Regions from separate parts of the Blautia caccae genome, predicted to be linked through region 2. Evidence: predicted binding sites of a transcription regulator. Region 2 holds the regulator's gene; each other region holds the start of a gene.

Region 1 (3,281 bases), on a different contig from region 2:
ACGAGGTGGTGATCGGAGAAAATGAGGACCTGTTCCAAAGAGAACTGATCTGTAACCGGATTAACTTTATGTCCATTCCTGACCTGAAAGAGGACATGCATGTTATGGCTAAAATCCGGTATAACCACAGAGGTGCTTCTGCTGTCATACACAGAGAAGAGGAAGACAAGATTCGGGTGATCTTCGATGAACCCCAGAGGGCCATCACTCCGGGACAGGCAGTTGTCTTTTATGACGGAGAATATGTAGCCGGAGGCGGCATTATTTTATGACTTTTTTGGAGTATAAAATTGCCCGGGAGACAGTTTTTGCATGAAGCTGTTTTCCGGGCAGTTTTTTCTTTGGGCCGGTACAGATCGTATGCAGAACACGCGGCCGAAATATTGGGTTTTAACCGGGAGGTAAGGATTAGATGAATGTGAGAGCAGAGAGACTGGATAATGAAAGCATTCGGTACATATATAAAACCTACATGAAGAAAGATTTTCCAAGGTCAGAACTCAAACCTCTGAAAAGTATTCTGGCGCTGACAGAGAGCGGCAGAGGGGATGGGTATGGGTTCTATGACGGGAATGCACTGGCAGGATATGCGTTTTTGATAAAGGCACCCTCCGGGAGGGCATACCTGATCGATTATCTGGCAGTGCTGCCGTCTGTGAGAGGCAGAGGGTATGGGAGTGCATGTCTTCTGGCACTTCAGTCTATTTTAGATAAAAGAGACATGTACAGCGATAAAGAAGCCGTACGGGAGAACGAGGGGTATATCATCATGGCAGAGACCGAAGACCCATCCTTTGCAGCCCGGGAAGAGGAACTGCAGGTCCGCAGAAGAAGAATCCGCTTTTACGAAAAGAATGGATTTTTTGATTCCCGGAACACCTGCCGCCTCTTTGGGGTGGAATACAGAATTTTAGGAAAGTCCTCCGCTGCAGCCGAAAAAGAGGAGATACAGATACGCTGCAGGGAGGAATTGGACAGCATTTACCGCACTGTCATTCCTAAGATCGTATATGGCAGCCAGGTGATCTGGCTGTAAGATTTCGGAATTTCTCTTACAATGGAAGAAATTCCGGTTTTCTGTTCCTGAAAACCGTATAATAATGAAAACCACATTCCTTTAACAATGCCCCTGCGCGCTCAAAGTCATAGGCTATATGTTCCGGCGCATGAGCGTCAGAGCCAAGGGTGAGGATTTCGCCTCCCAGTTCCCGGTAGCGGCTTAATATCTTTTCCGTGGGATTGGGATGCCCGAGACCGTATTTGAACCCCGCGGTGTTGCATTCCAGTCCGATGCCCTTCTGCACCAGAACGCGGAGAATTTCGTCCAGGATATCTCTGTATTTTTCATAGGTATAATACAGGTTGCGGTTGGGGCCGTAGCGAACCACATAGTCAATGTGACCGCATACATCGAAACAGGAGAAGACTTTTAAGTTTTCCAAAAGGCAGGTAAAATAGCTGCGGTATGCCTCCTCCTCGCTGCGGTTTTCAAAAAATATCCTGTCATAGGGGTCACATCCGTCCGCAACATGCACGGAGCCGATGACAAAATCAAAGGGGTAACCGGCTGCGAAGGACGGCAGTTTCCCGGTCAGATGGGGCTGGAGTCCAAGCTCGATACCGAAATTTATCTCTATTTTATTTTCATACTTTTTTCTGAGTTCCAGAAGTTTTTCCCGGTAAGCCGGCATATCCACAAGAAAATCAAACTCTCCTGTGGGAAAATCGAAATCCATATGCTCTGTAAAGCAGACCCGGGGCACATTTCTGTGAATGGCACCGAGGATCATGTGCTCCATAGGAGCTTCGCTGTCGCTGGAAAATGATGTGTGCATGTGATAATCTGCGTACATAGATGACATCTCCTTTTCATTTGCTGCCCTAATTATATAGGAAAGAGAGGGAATTGTACATAAAGAGAATGTAAAACTGGTACGATTTTTCATTTTATGCTTGAATTTTTGTCTCAGATTAGGTACAATATCAAATAGGTTGATGTTTCTTTAACAATCTTAATAGAAACCTCACGGAATACAAACACTTTTAGGAGGAATGAATAACATGGCAGTAAAAGTAGCAATCAATGGATTTGGACGTATTGGACGTCTGGCTTTCAGACAGATGTTTGGAGCAGAAGGATTTGAAGTTGTAGCAATCAATGACTTAACATCTCCGACAATGTTAGCTCACTTACTGAAATATGACTCTACACAGGGAAGATATGCACTTGGCGATACAGTAACAGCAGGTGAAGATTCCATCACAGTTGATGGCAAAGAAATCAAAATCTACGCAAAAGCTAACGCTGAAGAACTTCCTTGGGGAGAAATCGGTGTAGATGTTGTTCTGGAATGTACAGGTTTCTATACATCCAAAGCAAAAGCAGAAGCTCATATCAAAGCAGGTGCTAAGAAAGTTGTTATCTCCGCTCCGGCTGGAAATGACCTTCCGACCATCGTTTACAATGTAAACCATGAGACACTGACAAAAGATGACAACATCATCTCCGCAGCTTCCTGTACAACAAACTGCCTGGCTCCGATGGCAAAAGCATTAAACGACCTGGCTCCGATCAAATCCGGTATCATGTGCACAATCCATGCTTACACAGGCGATCAGATGACACTGGACGGACCGCAGAGAAAAGGCGATTTAAGAAGATCTCGTGCAGCTGCAGTTAATATCGTTCCGAACAGCACAGGTGCTGCAAAGGCAATCGGTCTGGTTATTCCGGAACTGAACGGCAAACTGATCGGATCTGCTCAGCGTGTTCCGACCCCTACAGGTTCTACTACAATTCTGACAGCAGTTGTTGACGGAACTGTAACTGTAGATCAGGTTAACGCAATCATGAAAGAGCAGGCTACAGAGTCCTTCGGATACAACACAGACGAAATCGTATCCAGCGATATCATCGGTATGAAATACGGTTCTCTGTTTGATGCAACCCAGACAATGGTTCTGCCGTTAGACAATGGCACAACTGAGGTTCAGGTTATTTCCTGGTATGACAATGAGAATTCTTACACAAGCCAGATGGTAAGAACAATCAAATACTTCGGAAAATTATTAGAGAAATAATATTACAAATAAAGACTCATTAAGGGGTCCGGTCTATTTTGGACCGGGCTCCTTTTGTCCATTCTGTTATTTAACAAGAACAAATATTAAAGGAGGCATCATCCAATGCTCAACAAGAAATCAGTTGATGACATCAACGTAAAAGGAAAAAAAGTTTTAGTCCGCTGTGATTTCAACGTTCCCCTTCAGGAAGGTAAGAT
Region 2 (3,281 bases):
TGCTCCTGGTCATAGTAGCCGATGTGTACTTTACTTCCCAGATGGAAGACGCCGGCGTCGGCCGGGACCAGCTCGTTCAGTATTTTGAGTATCGTCGTTTTTCCGGTTCCGTTATTCCCGATGATGGCCACACGCTCCCCGCGTTTGATGGAAAAGTTCAGATCAGAAAACAGCGGGAGGGAGGGAAAGGATTTAGAGAGATGTTCCACGGTCAGCACATCCATGCCGCTCTCTATGCGGGGCTTCAGGTAAATACGCATGGACGCGTTTACCTCAGTCGGTTTTTCTATGACTTCAATCTTATCCAGCATCTTTTCCCGGCTCTCAGCCCGCTTAATGGACTTTTCCCGGTTGAACTGCTTTAATTTGGCAATGACTTCCTCCTGGTGTTTGATCTCCTGCTGCTGATTGAGGTAGGCCTGGTAGGCATCTCTGCGAAGCTGGGCCTTTTTCTCACTGTAGGCGGAATAGTTTCCGCTGAAGGAGCTTACCTTTCCGTTGTCAATATCAATCACCTTGGTCACGATCCTGTCCAAAAAATACCGGTCGTGGGATACGATAAGGACAGCTCCCGGATAATTCAAAAGGTACGTCTCCAGCCAGGAGATAGAGTCCATATCCAGATGGTTGGTAGGCTCATCCAGAAGGATGATATCCGGTTTTGACAGCAGCAGGCGGCCAAGGGCCACACGGGTCTTCTGGCCTCCTGACAGGGTGGAGATTTCTTTTTCAAAGTCACTCTCCGGAAAGCCGAGTCCCTTCAGTACGCCCACAAGCTCACTTTTATACGCATAGCCGTTCTCCATCTCAAACTCATGGGTCAGCCGGGAATACGTCTCCATCAGGCGGTCCAGCTCCTCCCCTTGGGCGTGCTTCATCTGTTTTTCGGTTCTGCGCATATGGAGCTCCATATCCAGAATATGCTGTTTGACCTGGAGCAGAGAGTCATAGATGGTAAGCGCGCTGTCCAACTCCTGATGCTGGGCCAGATAGCCGATGGTCCTGCCCCTTGATAAGATTACCTCTCCGCTGTCCGCGGGAATCTCCTGCATGATGATGCGCAGCAGTGTGGATTTTCCTGCTCCGTTGATGCCCACCAGGGCGGCTTTTTCGCGTTCTTCTATATGGAAGGAGGCATCATGGATCAGATTCATGCCTCCGAACGATTTTTCAATGTTTTGACATGCCAGTATCATTTTATACGAATCTCCTTTATCTTTTGGTTCACCCTTCCTATTATATCGGAAATTCAGAATTTGACAACAGATAAAAACAACAATAACTGGAATTGTATTTGACTTTATTTTAACAATTATATATAATATTCCTATATGAAACAGAAAACTTAGACATAAGGAGGGTAAAGTCGTGGACGAAAAATGCATATCGAAAGCAGTCATCAGAAGACTTCCCCGATATTACAGATATTTAGGAGAACTTTTGGAAGATGGTGTGGAACGTATTTCCTCAAACGAGCTGAGCAGCAAGATGCGCGTGACCGCATCCCAGATCCGCCAGGACCTGAACAATTTCGGAGGATTCGGGCAGCAGGGATACGGCTATAATGTGCAGTACCTGTACACAGAGATCGCCAAGATCCTGGGGCTCGACAGGACCCACAACATGATCATCATCGGAGCCGGCAATCTGGGACAGGCACTGGCCAATTATGTACAGTTTGAAAAGCGCGGATTTAAAGTGGTGGGTATATTTGATGTGAATCCGGTTCTGAAAGGTATCTCTATCCGTGGGAACGAAATTCTTATGATGGATGAACTTCCCCAGTATCTGAAGGATAATGATGTTCAGATAGCAGCGCTGACTCTGCCTAAGAATAACGCGGAGGAGACAGCCAACCTGCTGGTGGAAAACGGAATCAAAGCCATCTGGAATTTCGCACATCTGGATCTGGAGGTCCCGGAGGATGTCATCGTGGAAAATGTACACCTTTCTGAGAGCCTCATGCGATTGTCTTATAACCTGAATTGTTATGTGACCGAACATAAAAAGTAAGAAAAGGCTGCTGCGGAATTTTTGCGGCGGCCTTTTGCTCTGCAGGAAGGTTTGACAGACGTCCCTGATTCATACCGGAATAAGAGAGGAGTGTATGATATGAAACAAATCGTAACCGGCGGACAGATGAAGCTATTGGATGAATACACGATCCACGAGATCGGGGTTCCCTCCCTGGTACTTATGGAGCGGGCAGCTCTGAGTGTCTGTCAGGCACTTCGGGAGGAAAATTTTCCTCTGAAAAGAGTTCTGGTGCTCTGCGGTACCGGAAATAACGGTGCGGACGGCGTAGCGGTGGCCCGTATACTCCATATGACAGGTGTCTCGGCAGATATCTGTATACTTGGAAAAAAGGACCATTATACAGAAGAAATGAGAAAGCAAGTGAAAATTGCAGAAAATTATCATATATCCTTTGTCAAGAATGCAGTACCTGCTGAATATACTACTATAGTAGATGCTGTCTTTGGTGTAGGCCTGTCCAGGGAAGTGGGCGGAAAATACAGGGACACCATCGAAGCTCTGAACCGGTCAGGGGCAAAGGTCATGGCAGTGGACATTCCCTCAGGTATCAGTGCTGATACGGGGAAAGTGCTGGGCTGCGCAGTGAAGGCTGATGTGACAGTCACCTTTGCTTATGAGAAGGCAGGTCTTTTATTCTACCCGGGCGCATCCTGCGCGGGCAAGGTAAGGACGGCTGATATCGGAATCTACAGGCTGCCTCAGAATGATTTTGAACTGTCCATACAGAGCTGTGAGGAGAAGGATCTGTGCCGGATTCCGGCGAGAAAACCGGACGGGAACAAAGGGACTTTCGGGAAAATATTCCTGGCAGCCGGCAGCCGGGATATAAGCGGCGCGGCATATCTCTCCGCCTGTGCGGCTCTTAGGGCCGGCGCAGGCATGATAAAGGTACATACCAGGGAAGAGAACCGTCAGGCACTGACCACAATGCTGCCGGAGGCCATGTACAGCTTTTATGACGATGAAGAGATCCGAAAAGAACAGATTCGGGAAGGGCTTGCATGGGCTGATGTGATCGGGGTAGGACCGGGACTCGGCACAGGACAGCAGGCGGAAGATATTTTGTATACCATACTGGCGGAGGGCAGAAAACCTCTGCTGATCGACGCGGACGGCCTGAATCTGCTGGCCGGCAGAATGGAAGTGCTGTCCCAATATCCGGCACCGGTCCTTGTGACACCGCATCTGGGTGAGTTTTCCAGAATCTCCGGGGTATCTGTGGAGGAGTGGAAGGAAGCGCCTCT
Region 3 (3,281 bases), on a different contig from region 2:
AGGTGGAACTGGTATCGAATGTATCCCATGATATCAAGACCCCCCTCACCTCCATTATCAGTTATGTGGAGCTTATGAAGCAGGAGGAGAACCTTCCGGAGGATGTCAAGGATTATGTCCGTATTCTGGATATAAAGTCCCAGCGTCTGAAATCCATGGTGCAGGATGTCTTTGAGATCAGCAAGGCGGCCTCCAAACAGCTCCCCGTAAATTTAGAGGATTTGGATCTGGGCAAGCTTCTCCGCCAGACACTGGCTGATATGGAGGAACAGATAGAAGAAAGCTCTGTGACGGTTAAAGCACAGATTCCTGCAGAGGCAGTGATGATCCATGCGGATGGCAGCCGTCTCTACAGAGTTTTCCAGAACCTTCTGCAGAACGCCCTGAAGTATTCCCTGGATGGTTCACGCGTTTTCATAACACTGAAAACAGACAATAAAACAGCAAGGGCCACGGTAAAAAATATTTCCCAGGAGGAGATCCCGTCGGATATTGATTTTACCGAGCGGTTTGTACGCGGAGATGAGAGCCGTACCGACGGCGGAAGCGGACTGGGCCTTTCTATTGCCAGGAGTTTTACAGAGGCGTGCGGAGGTGTGTTCGGGATTGAAGTGGATGCGGATCTGTTTGTGGTGACAGTGGAATTTCCGATAAAAGATATTTAAACTAACATGTTTGATAGATAAAAAGACTGCCCCTGCGGTGCCGGAATGACGGAGCTGGCAGGGGCAGTCTTTTTTTGAATACAGCGTGCTTTTGTAAGCACACCTTAAAAATGTGTGATAAATTCAGAAATAACCATTTTTTGTTTTTTGTATACATACATGAATCTGCCCCAATATTCCAGGAAAATAATCGAAAAAATAATCGACAAAAAAAGTCCAAAAATAAATTGCACGCATAAAAATACAAGTAATTTAAGCATTTTTAATTTTTTGAATGCACGCACAAAAAACAAGATGGCCGAAAGTGCACTTTTCTACATTAACGTAGTAGATGAGGCAAAAAAGTACAAAAAATCGTTAAAAAGTTGTTGTTAATTTCTTATCAATATGATATCCTTAATTCGTAGCGCGAAATCAGATTCTTCTCAAAAGGCCCTGAAACCAGGGGGGATGAGTAAATATGTTTTAACAGAAAAACATACTCAGAGAGATAGAATTTGTGATTTCACATTTTTTTGAATATTAATTGTTAAAAAAAAGACAATAAGGACCACCCAAGGGAAGGGGAAAGGAGCAAGCATGAGTAGTAAAATTACTGTCATCGGAGCCGGAAGCGTTGGCTCAACAATTGCTTACACATTATCTAACGGGGATATCGCATCAGAGATCGTATTGATTGATATCAACAAAGAAAAGGTTGCCGGAGAAGTTATGGATATCGCACAGGGTACCTGTTTCCGCGATCCGATCAACATCGTTGCCGGAGAGTACGAGGATGCAAAGGATTCCGATATTGTGATCATCACATCAGGAATCGCCCGCAAACCGGGTCAGACAAGAATTGAGCTGACACAGACAAATGTGAATATTTTAAAGAGCATTACACCGGAAATTGTAAAGGCTGCGCCAAACGCGCTTTACATCATTGTAAGCAATCCTGTTGATATTATGACTTATGTATTTACAAAGATCTCAGGACTGCCGGAGAATCAGATCATCGGTTCCGGAACGATTCTGGATACGGCGCGCCTCCGCTGCGGACTGTCTGAACACTTTAAAGTTGCTCAGAAGAACATCCACGCTTATGTATTCGGTGAGCACGGCGATACTTCCTTCATTCCCTGGACCGGTGCGTATATATCAGGTGTCAGTGTAGATGAGTATTATGAACTGGCTAAGAACCTTGGCAAAGAGGTAGATGTGCTGGATAAAGACGAAATGCTGACCTATGTTCAGAAGTCCGGCGGCAAGGTGATCGCAAATAAAGGTGCTACCTTCTACGCGGTATCTGCAGCAGTATGTAAGCTCTGCGGAATCCTGCTGGCATCTTCAGATTCCATCGCAACCGTTTCCTCTATGATGCATGGGGAATACGGCATTGAGGATGTCTGCGTGAGCACCCTGACTCTGGTTGGCCCCAATGGTATCCAGGGCAAAGTGCCAATGCGTATGAACAAAGAAGAAGTTGCTAAACTTCAGGCAAGTGCCAACGCGCTGAAAGAAGTTATCAAACAGATAGAACTGTAGAAACAGGATGACTGTTCAGTATCCTTTGGTCCGCCAAGCAGGAAGTATGAGGATACTGGACAGTTTCCGGGATTATTAGGAGGAACTATGAAGTACAGTTATTATCCGGGGTGTACCCTGAAAACAAAAGCAGTGGAGCTGGATGCTTATGCCAGAGCTTCTGCAAGGGCACTGGGATTTGAACTGGAAGAAATTGAAAACTGGCAGTGCTGCGGCGGAGTTTATCCGCTGGGCACTGACGAGATCGCCACAAAACTTTCTTCCGTCCGTGCTCTCAATGAGGCCAAAGAAAAAGGCCAGGATCTGGTAACACTCTGTTCTGCCTGTCATCATGTGATAAAACGTGTCAATGATGATATGAAGAACGCAGACGATATTCGCACCAGAGCAAATAATTATATGCAGTTAGAAGAACCCTATGCAGGTGAGACGACAGTGCTCCATTTTCTGGAGGTACTCCGTGACCGCATAGGTTTCGACACGTTAAAGGAGAAAGTGACAGCTCCGCTTACCGGCAAAAAGATAGGCGCTTACTACGGATGCCTGCTTCTTCGCCCAAGCGGGCTTCTGGAATTCGACGATCCGGAGAATCCGTCCATCATCGAGGACTTCATCCGGGCCATCGGTGCAGAGCCGGTGATCTATCCGTACAGAAACGAGTGCTGCGGCGGCTACATATCCCTGAAGGAAAAAGAGATGTCAAAAACCATGTGTGATAAGATCATGGACAGCGCATCCGGATTTGGAGCTGACATGCTGATCACAGCCTGTCCATTATGCCTGTATAATCTGAATAAGAGCACTTGCGGCAGCAGACTTCCGGTATACTATTTTACAGAACTTCTGGCAGAAGCTCTCGGCGTGAAAGAGGAGGTAGCAAAAGCATGAATACTCCAAAAAAACAGGCTGAAATGATTAAGGAAATCAGCGGTGTCAATCCGCTGAAATGTATGAAATGCGGCAAATGTTCTGCATCCTGTCCATCCTACAATGAAATGGACATCAAACCCCATCAGTTTGTATCTTATGTGCAGAATGAAGATATCGAGTCTTTGGTGAACTCAAAATCTCTCTGGAAATGCCTTTCCT

The links. The regulator Rex, encoded in region 2, represses fermentation and respiration genes when NADH is low (regulators of the CRP and FNR family bind a similar motif). The targets are predictions, from matches to a motif close to ATTGTTAANTANTTAACAAT.
Region 1: a site for Rex is predicted at 1,992-2,011, ahead of gap (type I glyceraldehyde-3-phosphate dehydrogenase). Genes of this name have one in related genera too.
Region 3: a site for Rex is predicted at 1,033-1,052, ahead of WMO65_RS13340 (L-lactate dehydrogenase). Genes of this name have one in related genera too.

What each region holds. Positions count from the first base shown of each region.
Region 1 covers NZ_JBBMFP010000005.1:114,883-118,163, forward strand. The annotation lists gene mnmA (tRNA 2-thiouridine(34) synthase MnmA) at 1-272, shown strand, start outside; gene WMO65_RS07205 (GNAT family N-acetyltransferase) at 413-1,036, shown strand; gene WMO65_RS07210 (histidinol-phosphatase HisJ family protein) at 1,053-1,853, opposite strand; gene gap (type I glyceraldehyde-3-phosphate dehydrogenase) at 2,062-3,081, shown strand; gene WMO65_RS07220 (phosphoglycerate kinase) at 3,187-3,281, shown strand, end outside.
Region 2 covers NZ_JBBMFP010000002.1:164,221-167,501, forward strand. The annotation lists gene WMO65_RS02600 (ABC-F family ATP-binding cassette domain-containing protein) at 1-1,196, opposite strand, end outside; gene WMO65_RS02605 (redox-sensing transcriptional repressor Rex) at 1,369-2,013, shown strand; gene WMO65_RS02610 (NAD(P)H-hydrate dehydratase) at 2,113-3,281, shown strand, end outside.
Region 3 covers NZ_JBBMFP010000010.1:232,753-236,033, reverse strand. The annotation lists gene WMO65_RS13345 (sensor histidine kinase) at 1-665, shown strand, start outside; gene WMO65_RS13340 (L-lactate dehydrogenase) at 1,245-2,192, shown strand; gene WMO65_RS13335 (CoB--CoM heterodisulfide reductase iron-sulfur subunit B family protein) at 2,280-3,080, shown strand; gene WMO65_RS13330 (4Fe-4S dicluster domain-containing protein) at 3,077-3,281, shown strand, end outside.